Regions from separate parts of the Paraliobacillus sp. JSM ZJ581 genome, predicted to be linked through region 2. Evidence: a T-box and tRNA genes for the amino acid it is inferred to sense, from the RefSeq annotation. Region 2 holds a T-box; the other holds one or more tRNA genes.
The links. A T-box is a leader RNA that pairs with one kind of tRNA and senses whether it is charged. The one in region 2 lies ahead of ileS (isoleucine--tRNA ligase), so its partner is inferred to be a tRNA-Ile.

Region 1: it has a tRNA-Ile gene. The T-box ahead of ileS (isoleucine--tRNA ligase) is inferred to sense a tRNA for this amino acid. The anticodon was not compared.

What each region holds. Positions count from the first base shown of each region.
Region 1 is NZ_JBISEP010000009.1:77,738-84,269, reverse strand. Features, by position in the region: gene ACH6CY_RS07575 (superoxide dismutase) at 408-1,019, opposite strand; tRNA gene ACH6CY_RS07570 (tRNA-Phe) at 1,403-1,475, opposite strand; tRNA gene ACH6CY_RS07565 (tRNA-Ser) at 1,500-1,592, opposite strand; tRNA gene ACH6CY_RS07560 (tRNA-Ile) at 1,610-1,683, opposite strand; tRNA gene ACH6CY_RS07555 (tRNA-His) at 1,694-1,769, opposite strand; tRNA gene ACH6CY_RS07550 (tRNA-Met) at 1,802-1,878, opposite strand; tRNA gene ACH6CY_RS07545 (tRNA-Asn) at 1,883-1,957, opposite strand; gene ACH6CY_RS07540 (Na/Pi cotransporter family protein) at 2,147-3,790, opposite strand; gene ACH6CY_RS07535 (NfeD family protein) at 4,045-4,674, opposite strand; gene ACH6CY_RS07530 (hypothetical protein) at 5,242-5,664, opposite strand; gene ACH6CY_RS07525 (transglycosylase SLT domain-containing protein) at 5,748-6,449, opposite strand.
Region 2 is NZ_JBISEP010000001.1:311,049-317,580, reverse strand. Features, by position in the region: gene ACH6CY_RS01665 (YggS family pyridoxal phosphate-dependent enzyme) at 1-114, shown strand, start outside; gene ACH6CY_RS01660 (cell division protein SepF) at 127-561, shown strand; gene ACH6CY_RS01655 (YggT family protein) at 567-833, shown strand; gene ACH6CY_RS01650 (YlmH family RNA-binding protein) at 875-1,648, shown strand; gene ACH6CY_RS01645 (DivIVA domain-containing protein) at 1,731-2,246, shown strand; T-box leader at 2,313-2,536, shown strand; gene ileS (isoleucine--tRNA ligase) at 2,731-5,484, shown strand; gene ACH6CY_RS01635 (MFS transporter) at 5,584-6,532, opposite strand, start outside.

The DNA.
Region 1 (6,532 bases), on a different contig from region 2:
TTAAGGATAACCACATTAAATATTCTTCACACTTCTAATTGTTGTAATTTACTATCTACAAAAAAGCGTCCAAGATCATACATTATTTTAAACAGAAAAAATGTATGATCAATATTACTATAGGAGGATAGGCACTAGTAAAATACGCGTCCTTTCCAGATACACTGCTTCTAGCTCACATAATCTAAGTCAGTTAGACGTTGCAACTGATCATGGTGGTTTTAGACTAACATCCATTTTTCAGCCGGTTGATTTCCTGCTCGTGCTGTTGCCGTAGAAGTATCACATATCTTAATGACTAAGCTATTTGCTCGATCAAAAAAAAGAACTATCATCCAAAACATATTGGAATGATAGTTCTTTTCTAATTATCGGTTATTAAGCTTTATTTCCACTACTATATAGTATTATTTTGCTGCTTGATATAATTTTTCTACTTCATCCCAATTCACAACATTCCAAAAAGCTGAAATGTAATCAGGACGTCTATTTTGATATTTAAGATAATAAGCATGTTCCCAAACATCAAGGCCTAAAATTGGGGTTTTCCCTTCCATTACTGGGCTATCTTGATTTGGAGTGCTCGTAATTTCAAGCTCACCATCGTTTACTATTAACCATGCCCAACCTGATCCGAAGCGACCAGTTGCAGCTGCAGTGAATTTTTCTTTAAATGCATCAAAATCACCAAATGTTTCACTGATCTTTGTTGCTACTTCACCCGAAGGCTCTCCACCACCATTTGGTGATAATAACGTCCAGAAAAGAGAGTGATTCGCATGTCCACCACCATTATTACGTACTGCTGTTTGAATGGATTCAGGTAAACTATTTAAATCAGCAATTAAAGTGTTTAACGATTTATCCTGTAAATCTGCATGCCCTTCTAATGCCGCATTTAATTTTGTAACATACGTATTATGATGTTTCGTATGGTGAATGTTCATCGTTTCTTTGTCAATATGTGGTTCCAATGCATCATATGCATAAGGTAATTCAGGTAATTCAAATTTTGCCATAATATATTCCTCCTTAATAATTATGTAAGAAAAACGTTCACATAATTTTCGTTTTTCCTTTAGTCTAATGGTAACAAAGGTAGAACTTAGTTGCAATTTATATGCTTAAATCACATTTAGTCCAATTACCATCTGTTGATATATTCCTTTTTTTCATATAATTAAACTTAATTTTAAAACATTTATTATCCATAGTATTTTTTCTTACTTAACATATAGTTCTCATATTAACCTGTATTATGCATGACTAATATAATATTTTAATCAACAATACTCATGCTTTACCACTTTATCACATGTTATACAAGTGCGATATCCTCTTAACCAAGGTATACAATATTTATAACAAAAAAAACAAGCAAATTAATTTGCTTGTTTTTCGATGGCTCGGGACGGAATCGAACCGCCGACACACGGATTTTCAGTCCGTTGCTCTACCGACTGAGCTACCGAGCCGAAAATAACGGTTTTATGTATAAATGGCGGAGGAGGAGGGATTCGAACCCCCGCGAGCCGTGAAGCCCCTGTCGGTTTTCAAGACCGATCCCTTCAGCCGGACTTGGGTACTCCTCCGTATTATAAAAAAATGATGGACCCTGCAGGATTCGAACCTGCGACCGATCGGTTATGAGCCGATAGCTCTAACCAACTGAGCTAAGGGTCCAAGTTATATATGGGGCGACCGGTGGGGATCGAACCCACGTATGCCGGAACCACAATCCGGTGCGTTAACCACTTCGCCACGACCGCCATAAAACATTGCCTTTATTAAATTTTATATATGGTAGCGGCGGAGGGGATCGAACCCCCGACCTCACGGGTATGAACCGTACGCTCTCGCCAGCTGAGCTACACCGCCATAATGGCTCCACAGGTAGGATTCGAACCTACGACCGATCGGTTAACAGCCGATTGCTCTACCACTGAGCTACTGTGGAATAATATGTATTACATCTTAATCTCTTAAGCGACGATATATAATATATCATGTAATTAACAAAACGTCAACAAGTTTTTTTACGAAAAAATTCAGCAACAAAAATAATATAGCATGTCCTACTAAAACATTCAAGCTTTTTTTCAATTTAGGGCTACCTTAGTCTAAAGATAGCCCTAATTTATTTTTCTTATTGTTGTTCTGGAGTCTTACCTTGCAATACTTCTTCTGCTATATTCACTGCGTGATCACCGATTCTCTCTAAATTACTTAAAATATCGACAAATACAATACCAGCTGATCCAGTACATTCACCTTCATTTAGCCGTATAATATGCTTTTTGCGGAATGTACGCTCCATTTGGTCAATCTGGTTTTCTTTATGAGCCACTTCTAATGCTGTTTCTCGGTTCATATCTCCTAATGATTGAATAGCTTGCTTTACAGTAATTGCAGTGAGATCAAACATCTCATTTAAATCAAGTTTTGCTTGCGCTGTTAAGTGAATCTTATTTGATATTTTATATTGAATTAATTCAATAATATTTTCAAAATGATCACCAATACGTTCTACATCTCTAACAGAATCTAATAATGCTGTGTGTTTTGCACTTTCTTGATCTGAGAACGATATCCCTGATAATTGAACAAGATAATTGGTTATTTCTCTATCTAAATTATTTAAAGCACCCTCTATTTGCATCGCCAATTCTGCATGCTTTTGGTTATGTGTATTTAAATACTGACTTGTTTCTACTAAACCTTTATGTGCATATTCTCCCATATGAAGTATTTCTTCTTTTGCTTGGTCTAATGCAACAGAAGGCGACTGTTGAATAAAGATAGGATCTAGATGCTTTGGTTTATATTCAACTAATACATCTTGACCTGGAATTAGTTTTGTCACTAACATAGCAAGACCACCAATGAATGGAAATTGCATTAATGTATTCGTTACATTAAACGTTCCGTGAGCAAATGCGATCGTCATTGGATCATTCAAATTAAATTGTGCTTGTAAAAACATAACAACTTCCGTAAACGGACCTATTAAGATAACAAAGATAGTTGTACCAATCAAGTTAAATATAACATGTGTATAAGCAGCTCTTTTAGCGGCAATACTTGCTCCAATCGAAGCTAATACGGCAGTGATAGTTGTACCAACGTTATCACCAAATAACACTGGTAAGGCAGCTTGGAGCTCAATTGCATCGTTACTAAATAATTCCTGTAAAATACCAATTGTTGCACTAGAACTTTGAACAATAAACGTAAAGATTGTTCCAATAATAACACCTAATATAGAGTTGTCACTCATGCTTATCGTCAAGTCCTGGAAAGCTTGTACTTCACGTAATGGTGACATACCAGAACTCATTAATTCTAACCCAAAAAACAATGCACCAAAACCGAAAATCGTTTGCCCTAAGAAAATAATACGATTGTTTTTAAAGAAGAATATTAGAAAAGCTCCTGTCGCTAAAATTGGTAATGCGTATTGACCAATGTCAATACCAATAATAAACGCAGTAACAGTAGTTCCAATGTTTGCACCCATAATGACACCTATTGATTGGCGTAATGTCATGAATCCAGCATTAACAAGGCCTACTGTTAGTACTGTTGTTCCTGAACTGCTCTGAATCAAAATAGTAACTATTATACCAGCTAATACACCCATAAAAGGATTACTTGTAAAGCGATCTAGAATTTCTCTAAGCTTGTCCCCAGCTGATTTTTGAAGACCTTCCCCCATAGATTTTAAGCCTAATAGAAAAATCCCTAAACCACCAATAAATTCAAACACTAGTGTTTGCACATCAAACTGCATGGATTCTCATCCCTTCATTATCAAATATCTATTTATAAAAACATCTCTTTCATTATTAATGAATTACAATGTAAATGTAAAGTTTTTCGAGCAAAATTTACACTAATTTTACACAACAACATTTATTATTCGACATAAATTTTCTTTAAATGAAAATTCAGGTATTTACTCTTACTTTTTTCGGTAAACAGGAAATTTATATTTGACTTTTCCCAAAATAAAAACATTGCTCCTATTATAGAAGCAATGTTTGATTAAATATTTAGTTGTTCCACTAGTATTTTCGTTCCATCAACCTGTTTCACTGTAATTGGCGTTCCTTTTTCTATCCACTGACCATTTGAAACAGCACTATAATCCTCACCATTAACTCGTATTGTACCTACCGGGCGCATATCGGTTAATGTATCCCCTTTTTCACCAACTAACATTTTATACGATCGATTCATTGTACTGTATCCTTTTTCTTCTGTAAGTTGATCTATTAGAGCTAATTTACCCCACATTTTTCTTTTCTTAAATACTTTTAGAAATGCTAAAGAACTAACACCACCAACAAACACACCACTGACCGCGAAAAGACCCGCAGTCCAATTTGGTGAACTTAATCCTACTGATAATACCATGCAAATCACACCAATTGTCGCCAATGTACCGTCGTTAATTAATTTGCCGTCTATAATTATGAGTAATATTCCAATTAAATAAATAATAAGCATAATCATAAACATGTTTGGTTCTAGATAATTTAAAAAATAAATAGCAATAAAGCCGAAACCTAATATCGCAAAAAAACCACGCATATTAACTAATAACTCACCAATCAAGAATAGGGTTCCTAACCCTACAATTACAAAGCTTATCCAACTAATATCTAAAAACATCACTTTGCATCACTCCTCAGTCGCTTTACTTATATTTACGAATAACAATTAAAAATGTTTCAAGATATATAAATGAGGGATTATAATGAATCGTATTAACAAATTTTTTTTAACTATACTTTTTATATTAGTGATATACAGTATTAAGACTGATTTATTCAACACTCCTCCTCTCAATCATAGCATAAACAATACAGAGAACAACCAAAAAACAAGACATGATACTAATTTCAATATTGTTTCTTACAAAATGAAACAAACAGATACCTTTATTAGTGTAGTGGATCAGCTTAATCCACATTTAAAAAGGTATGATCTTAATACAATTACAAATGATTTCGAGAAGTTAAATCCCAAAACAAAAATTTCTCAACTTCAACCTAACGTACATTACTTATTTCCCGTATATAAATAGTAAAGCTAAACACCTTGCTTGTATTTGCATCGCTCATTTCTTTCTATACCTATTCTCAAGAACAATGCTATGAAATAACCAATAAAAAGAGAGTGGTTTCCAAAAATAAGGAATAACCACTCTCTGTATTTAAGCAACAATTGTTATGCAATTTAAACAATGAAAATAGTGATAATAAATGACAGTACACCGATAATAATCGCAGTATTACCAAGCGTATCTGCACCTTTTCCTTTCGCAATAAAACCAACAATTACAGCACCTACACTAAAAAAAATTGGCAAGATAAACAAAGAAGCTACTGCCATTACAAGCGCAAACCATCCAAGCCCCTTTTGTGCATCAATTACCTTTCTTTCATCGGCTTCAGGGTCAGGTGTTATTGCGTGTTGAGAATAATCAGCTACAAGCTCTTGTGCAAACTCTTCATCATAAGATGTTTGATTGTTCGAAATGGAGGTTACTTCGTCCATTTCATCCTTTGTGTAAACTGGAGCTTTCACATTGTTTTGTTCACCAAATTTTGGTGCTTTCTCTATATGAGTATTACGATATTGTCCATTGTTTTGTTCCATTTAAGACCCTCACTTTCTAAGCGTTGAGGTGCCCTTATAGTGTACGCATATGCCCTACATTCCATACGTTAGATTCTTTTTAATCAATTCGTAAATGCAACCGTTCGATGTGTTTTTGCATTCGTTTGAATTTTTATGGCATACTTACTTTTAGCTGATCCATTTGTTTGTTTATAAATTTCCATTCCTGCCATTCCTCTATGATAAGCTGTTAAAGATTCATCCCAATTATGATATTGCTTATATAAATAATCTAAATATACAACAGATAATTTTATCGAATAATACGGATCAAATAACAATTCATCATGATACGGCAACTTTGCCATATCGGCTATCCAAGGAGCCGTATTTTTCATAAACTGAGACATTCCATAGGCATGGCCGTACTTTGTTTCCGGCCCTACTAATTCAGGATCGAACGTCCCTCCAGTTTCGACCTTTAATAATTCGTAAACCAAATATGGATCAAGCTTATGTTTTTCTGCTTCTTTTGCTAAATAAATTCCCCATGTTTTTTTAAACGCACCATTACTATCCATTGAAAAACTTGTTGCTATACTTTCTAATTCTCCCCAAGTTTCATAATTCATTTCATTTTCTTGAGTTGTATTCATGTTTTTATAGCTAACTGTCGATGCTAATTTTTCGTTTTTCAATAACAATTTTTCACTTTCTTTTGTTAATGCGTCAAGCTTAGTGGAATAATTTTTTAATGATATCATTAATATAATTACAGTAATCGATAGTATTCCCAAAAGCACAACTATAAAGTTTTTATGCATTGATCGCACTCCTTTCTGTTTTTTTCTGCTATTTTATTGTTATAGCTTGATATCCTAACGCAGAATTTAATTTATTGCAACTG
Region 2 (6,532 bases):
CATCTAAGCTATGCGCCTTGTTCTGAGTTATCAATGGGGATGAGCAATGATTACGCCATCGCTGTTGAAGAAGGTGCAACATATATTCGAGTTGGCTCAAATCTTGTTGGCTAAAGAGGTGAAAAAATGAGTTTTAAAAATAAACTAAAAACGTTATTTTCTGTTGAAGATGAATATGAGTATGAATACGTAGAAGAAGAACAAGAAGGGATAGAAAGTATGTCTCGTAGTGAAAAGCGTCAACCACAAAATGTAGTAAGTTTGAAATCAGTAAAAGCAACTGCAAAAGTAGTACTGTGTGAACCTAGGTCTTATGATGAGACACAAGAAATTGCGGATCATATTGTTAATCGACGCTCAGTAGTAATCAATTTACAAAGAGTAGATTATCAGCAAGCAAAACGAATTGTTGATTTTTTAGGCGGAACAGTATATGCTGTTTCAGGAGAAATGCAAAAATTAGGTCCGCATACTTTTCTTTGTACGCCAGATAATGTAGATGTTTCTGGAAGTATTACACAATTAGTAAGTGAGGAAGAAGATTTTGAACAAAGGTGGTAAATTATATGGGTTTGTATAGTATTATTATGAGTTTGATTAACTTATATAGTATGGCATTAGTCATCTATATACTTATGTCATGGTTTCCTGGAGCAAGAGAATCATCAATAGGAGAATTTTTAGCAAAAATTTGCGAACCTTATTTGGAGCCATTTCGTAAAATAATCCCTCCAATTGGTATGCTAGATATTTCACCAATTGTAGCTATTTTAGTATTGACTTATCTTATTCCAAATGGTGTCAGAGTGTTGTTTAGCTGGTTTATTTGGTAATAACAATTGGTATTATAGGTGAAGATGATGTAGGTGAGTAAATGGATATATACCAACATTTCAGAAAAGATGAACAACCGTTTATTGATCAAATGCTAACGTGGAAAGAACAAGTTGAGATACAACATAGAACCAAGTACAGTGATTTTTTAGATCCAAGGGAACAACAGATTTTAAAGAGTCTAATTGGAAATGATGAACAATTTGTTCTTGAATTTTTTGGTGGGGGAGAGCAATCGGAAAGACAACAAGCGATATTATCTCCTTATTACCAATCAATTAACTTATCTGATTTCCCAATTGTATTGTTACAAGCTAGTTATCCGAATAAATTTGTTACAATAAAACATCGAGATGTTTTAGGTGCATTTGTATCCCAAGGGTTAGCAAGGCGCAAATTAGGAGATATTGTCATTGATGAACATAATATTCAAATTGCAATAGCTGAGGATGTTGCTTCTTTTGTCGAATTGAATTTAAAAACGATAAAAAATGCATCAGTACAATGGGTTAACGTATCATTTGATCAAGCGATAATAAGTAAAGAGCAATGGTATGAACGACAAGCCGCAGTAAGTAGTTTGCGGTTAGACGTATTAATAAAAGAAATTTATCGTGTTTCTAGACAAGCAGCAGTACAAGCGATAACAAGAGGGTTAATTAAGGTCAATTTTAAAAAAGTTGAAAACCCTGCTTTTCATGTTCAATCTGGTGATACCTTTTCTTTTAGAGGGAAAGGGCGTAGTAGATTAATCGAATTATTAGGTCAATCAAAAAAAGGTAAATGGATGATTAGATATCATATTTTAAATTAATCAAGCAGGAATTTCTCTATAAATGTCGAAATGTAACTATAACGATGAAAAATACACAACACTTCATAAGGAGGTGGCCATTGTGCCATTGACACCATTGGATATCCATAACAAAGAGTTTACACGTGGTTTTAGAGGTTACGACGAAGATGAAGTTAATGAATTTTTAGATCAGGTAATTAAAGATTACGAATTAGTGATGCGAGAAAAAAAGGAATTAAAACAGCAAGTAGAGGATATGAAAGAAAGATTAGGACATTTCTCAACTATCGAAGAAACATTAAATAAATCGATTTTAATTGCTCAAGAAGCAGCTGAAGAAGTGAAAGGAAATGCTACAAAGGAATCGAAATTGATCATTAAAGAGGCTGAAAAAAATGCTGATCGAATTATCAATGAAGCATTACAAAAGTCTCGCCGTATTGCTATTGAAGTTGAGGAATTAAAAAAACAAGCAAAAGTATTCCGTATGCGTTTGAAAATGCTTGTTGAAGCTCAGTTAGAGTTAATTGAAAACGATGATTGGGATGGATTACTCGATACAGAGATGGATGATGTATATCTCGATCAAGAAGAGTCGAAAACAAATCATTATTAGTCCTTGACGTTTTTCGTATTTTTACATATAATTCATTCACATAAGGTGATAATAGAATTAATATATTGAATAGCAATGAAAGGGAGAGTAAAGTAAGAAATGCTGTTTAAGCGAGTTAGGAATTGGTGAAAGCCTAATACAGTTTCTTATTTGAAGATCACCCTGAAGCTTCTTATTTGAAAATTAGAGTAAAATGAGACGTCTACATCACGTTACGATGCTGAGTGGATGAAGGTAGATAACTATCTTCATTTATGAAGGGTGGTACCACGAGTCTTCTCGTCCCTTACAGGGATGTAGAGGACTTTTTTTATTTTTAAAATTGTAGTAATAGCATTGATTCAGTGATTAAGTGAGTGATTTATCTTTATCTAAGTGTAATCGAAAGTGCAAAATGATGATTCCGTCACCGTTTATACTTGAAAGCAAGTGGCAAGTGTACCCATAAAAAATCTAATTTTAAAAGTAAACAGGAGGAAACAAAATGGATTATAAAGATACGTTATTAATGCCAAAAACAGCATTCCCAATGAGAGGGAATTTGCCAAATAAAGAACCGAAAATGCAAGGAGAATGGGAAGAGAGCAATCTATATCAACAAGTACAAAAGCGTACAGAAGGAAGACCTTTATTTGTCTTACATGATGGACCACCTTACGCGAATGGTGACATTCACATGGGGCACGCGCTAAATAAAGTTTTAAAAGACTTTATCGTAAAATATAAATCAATGAGTGGTTTCCATGCACCGTATGTACCAGGATGGGATACACATGGACTACCAATTGAGCAAGCTTTAGCGAAGAAAAAAGTAAATCGCAAAAAAATGACTACAGCAGAATTTAGAACTAAATGTGAAGAGTATGCGTTGAAACAGGTAGATAATCAACGAACACAATTTAAGCAACTGGGTGTTCGTGGTGATTGGGAACATCCGTACATTACCTTAAATAAAGAATATGAAGCAGCACAAATTGAAGTGTTTGGTGAAATGGCTAAAAAAGGTTACATTTATAAGGGATTAAAACCTGTTTACTGGTCACCTTCATCTGAATCAGCGCTTGCAGAAGCTGAAATTGAATATCAAGATAAGCGCTCTGCTTCTATTTATGTAGCGTTTGATGTGAAAGAACCTGGTACATTACTAGATGGTGATGAGAAGTTCATTATTTGGACGACGACACCATGGACAATACCAGCGAACTTGGCAATTGCGCTTCATCCCGATCTTTCTTATGCAGTTGTAAAAGTAGCTGATCAGAAGTATATTGTTGCAGAAGATATGATTGATCAGATTGCGGAAGTATTAACTTGGGAAAATCCTGAAACTGTAAAAACGTTTAAAGGTAAAGATGCGGAGAAGTTAGTTGCTAAGCATCCATTATATGATCGTGATTCTCTTGTTATTTTAGGTGACCATGTAACAACAGAAAGTGGTACCGGTCTGGTTCATACTGCACCAGGACACGGGGAAGATGACTTTAATATCGCTAAGCAATATGGGTTGGATGTGCTATGTCCAGTAGATGAAAAAGGTGTGTTTACAGACGAAGCACCAGGATTCGAAGGTTTGTTTTATGATGCAGCAAATAAAGAGATTACACAAAAGCTTGAAGAATTAGGTGCATTACTACACCTTAACTTCATTACACACTCTTATCCACATGATTGGCGCACAAAAAAACCAACTATTTTCCGTGCGACAAATCAGTGGTTCGCATCAATTAAAGACTTTAGAGAAGATATTTTAGCTGAAATCAACCGAATTAACTGGTTGCCAAAGTGGGGCGAAACACGCCTGTATAATATGGTTCGTGATCGAGCAGATTGGTGTATTTCTCGTCAACGTACATGGGGTGTACCTATTCCAGTATTCTATGGCGAAGACAGAACACCAATCATTACAGATGAAACAATTCAACATGTGTCTAAATTATTTAGAGAGCATGGTTCTAATATTTGGTTTGAATGGGATGCAAAAGATTTATTGCCAGAAGGTTTCACATCAGAGCATAGTCCTAACGGTACATTCACGAAAGAAATGGATATTATGGATGTATGGTTTGATTCTGGTTCCTCGCATCAAGGTGTACTAGAAGAAAGGTCAGAATTACGTCGTCCTGCAGATGTTTATTTAGAAGGGTCTGACCAATACCGTGGTTGGTTTAATTCATCTATTTCAACTGCAGTTGCAGTGACAGGAAAATCGCCATATGAAACAGTAATCAGTCATGGATTTGCTTTAGATGGTAAAGGTCGTAAAATGAGTAAATCTGTCGGTAATGTAGTTGTACCGTCTAAGATTATGAAGCAATATGGTGCAGATATTCTTCGTCTATGGGTTGCATCTGTAGACTATCAAGCAGATGTACGAATCTCTGATGAGATAATCAAGCAAACTTCGGAAGGGTACCGTAAAATCAGAAACACATTCCGCTTTTTACTTGGAAACTTAGCAGATTTTGACCCGAAGAACCATGTAGTAGAGGATAATCAGTTGCAAGAAGTAGATCGCTATATGCTACTTCGATTACAACAATTAATTAAAAAGGTTACAAAAGCTTATGATGCGTATGATTTCTCTACTGTTTATCACGCCATTCATCATTTCTGTTCGATTGAATTAAGTGCATTCTATTTAGATTTTGCAAAAGATATACTGTACATTGAAGCTGAAGATAATGTTAGACGTCGAAGCATCCAAACGGTATATTATGAAATGATTACCAGCTTGGTGAAATTACTAACACCAATTCTTACACATACTGCTGAAGAAACATGGGGCTTTATTCCAGGTGTAGAAGAAGATAGTGCACAATTAACTGATATGCCAGTAGCTCGTGATATTGCTAACCAAGCGGATCTACAAGAAAAATGGGATCTATTTATGAATGTGCGTGATGATGTATTAAAAGCTTTAGAAGAAGCACGTGTTGAAAAGATCATTGGAAAATCTTTAGAAGCAAAATTAAAAATTGTTGCTAATAATGAACAAACAAAAAATCTTTTAGAAAACATTGCACATTTACACCAATTATTTATTGTTTCTGAAGTGGAGTTATCCTCTGAATTAACTGACGGAAAAGCTTATGAATATGTGACAGTTAAGGTTGAAAAGCATGAAGGTGAAAAATGTGAACGTTGCTGGGTAGCTGCTGATTCTGTTGGAGAAGTAGCTGAGCATCCAAGTTTATGTGTTCGTTGTGCTTCCATTGTCAGAGAACACTATCAAGATTAATTGTAAGCAACAGCTGCTATTAATCGTTTGAAAAATCTATATAAAATAAAAACGTCCAGCTCCATCTTAATAGATAGGGGCTGGACGTTTTTATGTTGCCTATGCATCTCTTCTGGCTTTTAAGTCATTCATAATGTACTTCATAATAATAAATCCAGTTAAGCCGCAAAGCATAATTAATATAGACATCGTTTCTTTAGAAAAAATTCCGCCTAGCGTAACGAAAAATGAACTAATCATCATGGAACCATTAAAAACTAAACCATACACAGCCATATAAGAACTTCGTTTATCATCTGTTGGTATACTTGCGAGGAAATCAGATTGGATTGGCACACGCATTAGCTCTCCAACGGTAGCGAGTATCATAAATCCAAATAATAACCAAACATTATCAAAAAAGCTTATACCAACATATCCAGCTGTGAAAATGGCAATAGACCATAAGAACGTGTTTCCTTCGTTGAAACGAGATATAAATTTTGTAATAAAAACAGTTAAAACAACAACGATAATTGTATTTTCAGATTTTAAGAAACCTACCATTTCAACGCCTGATACTCCAAAACCAAATATCTCTTGTACAGGCATATCATTATTTAACCGAATAGCAATATAATTTTCTAATTGATTTTCGATCGACTGGATAAGAAGACCAGCAATCACAAATAGAATAAATAGTTTATCTCCTGCGACATTTTTGTAACTATTAAACATTTGTTTTAGCACGTTTTTATTGTCGATCGTTTCAGATTTTTCCATCGTTTCGGAAATAAAAAAGATAATGAGTATGTTGGATGCAACGCTTGTTAAGGTCATCGTTAATAATAATTCAAATAAGTAATCATTAAAAGTTAATGCACCTAGTATTCCTCCTACTGCAAAGGCAAGATTGAAACTCCAATATAGCAACGCATAGACACCTTTTCGTTCGTTCGGCTTAGTAATATCAATAATCATAGCGTCACTAGCAGGCCCATCTAAACCAAAAGATGCTGTGATTAAAATAGCCATAAAAAATGTGATTTCAGGAGAAAGCCAAATCGAA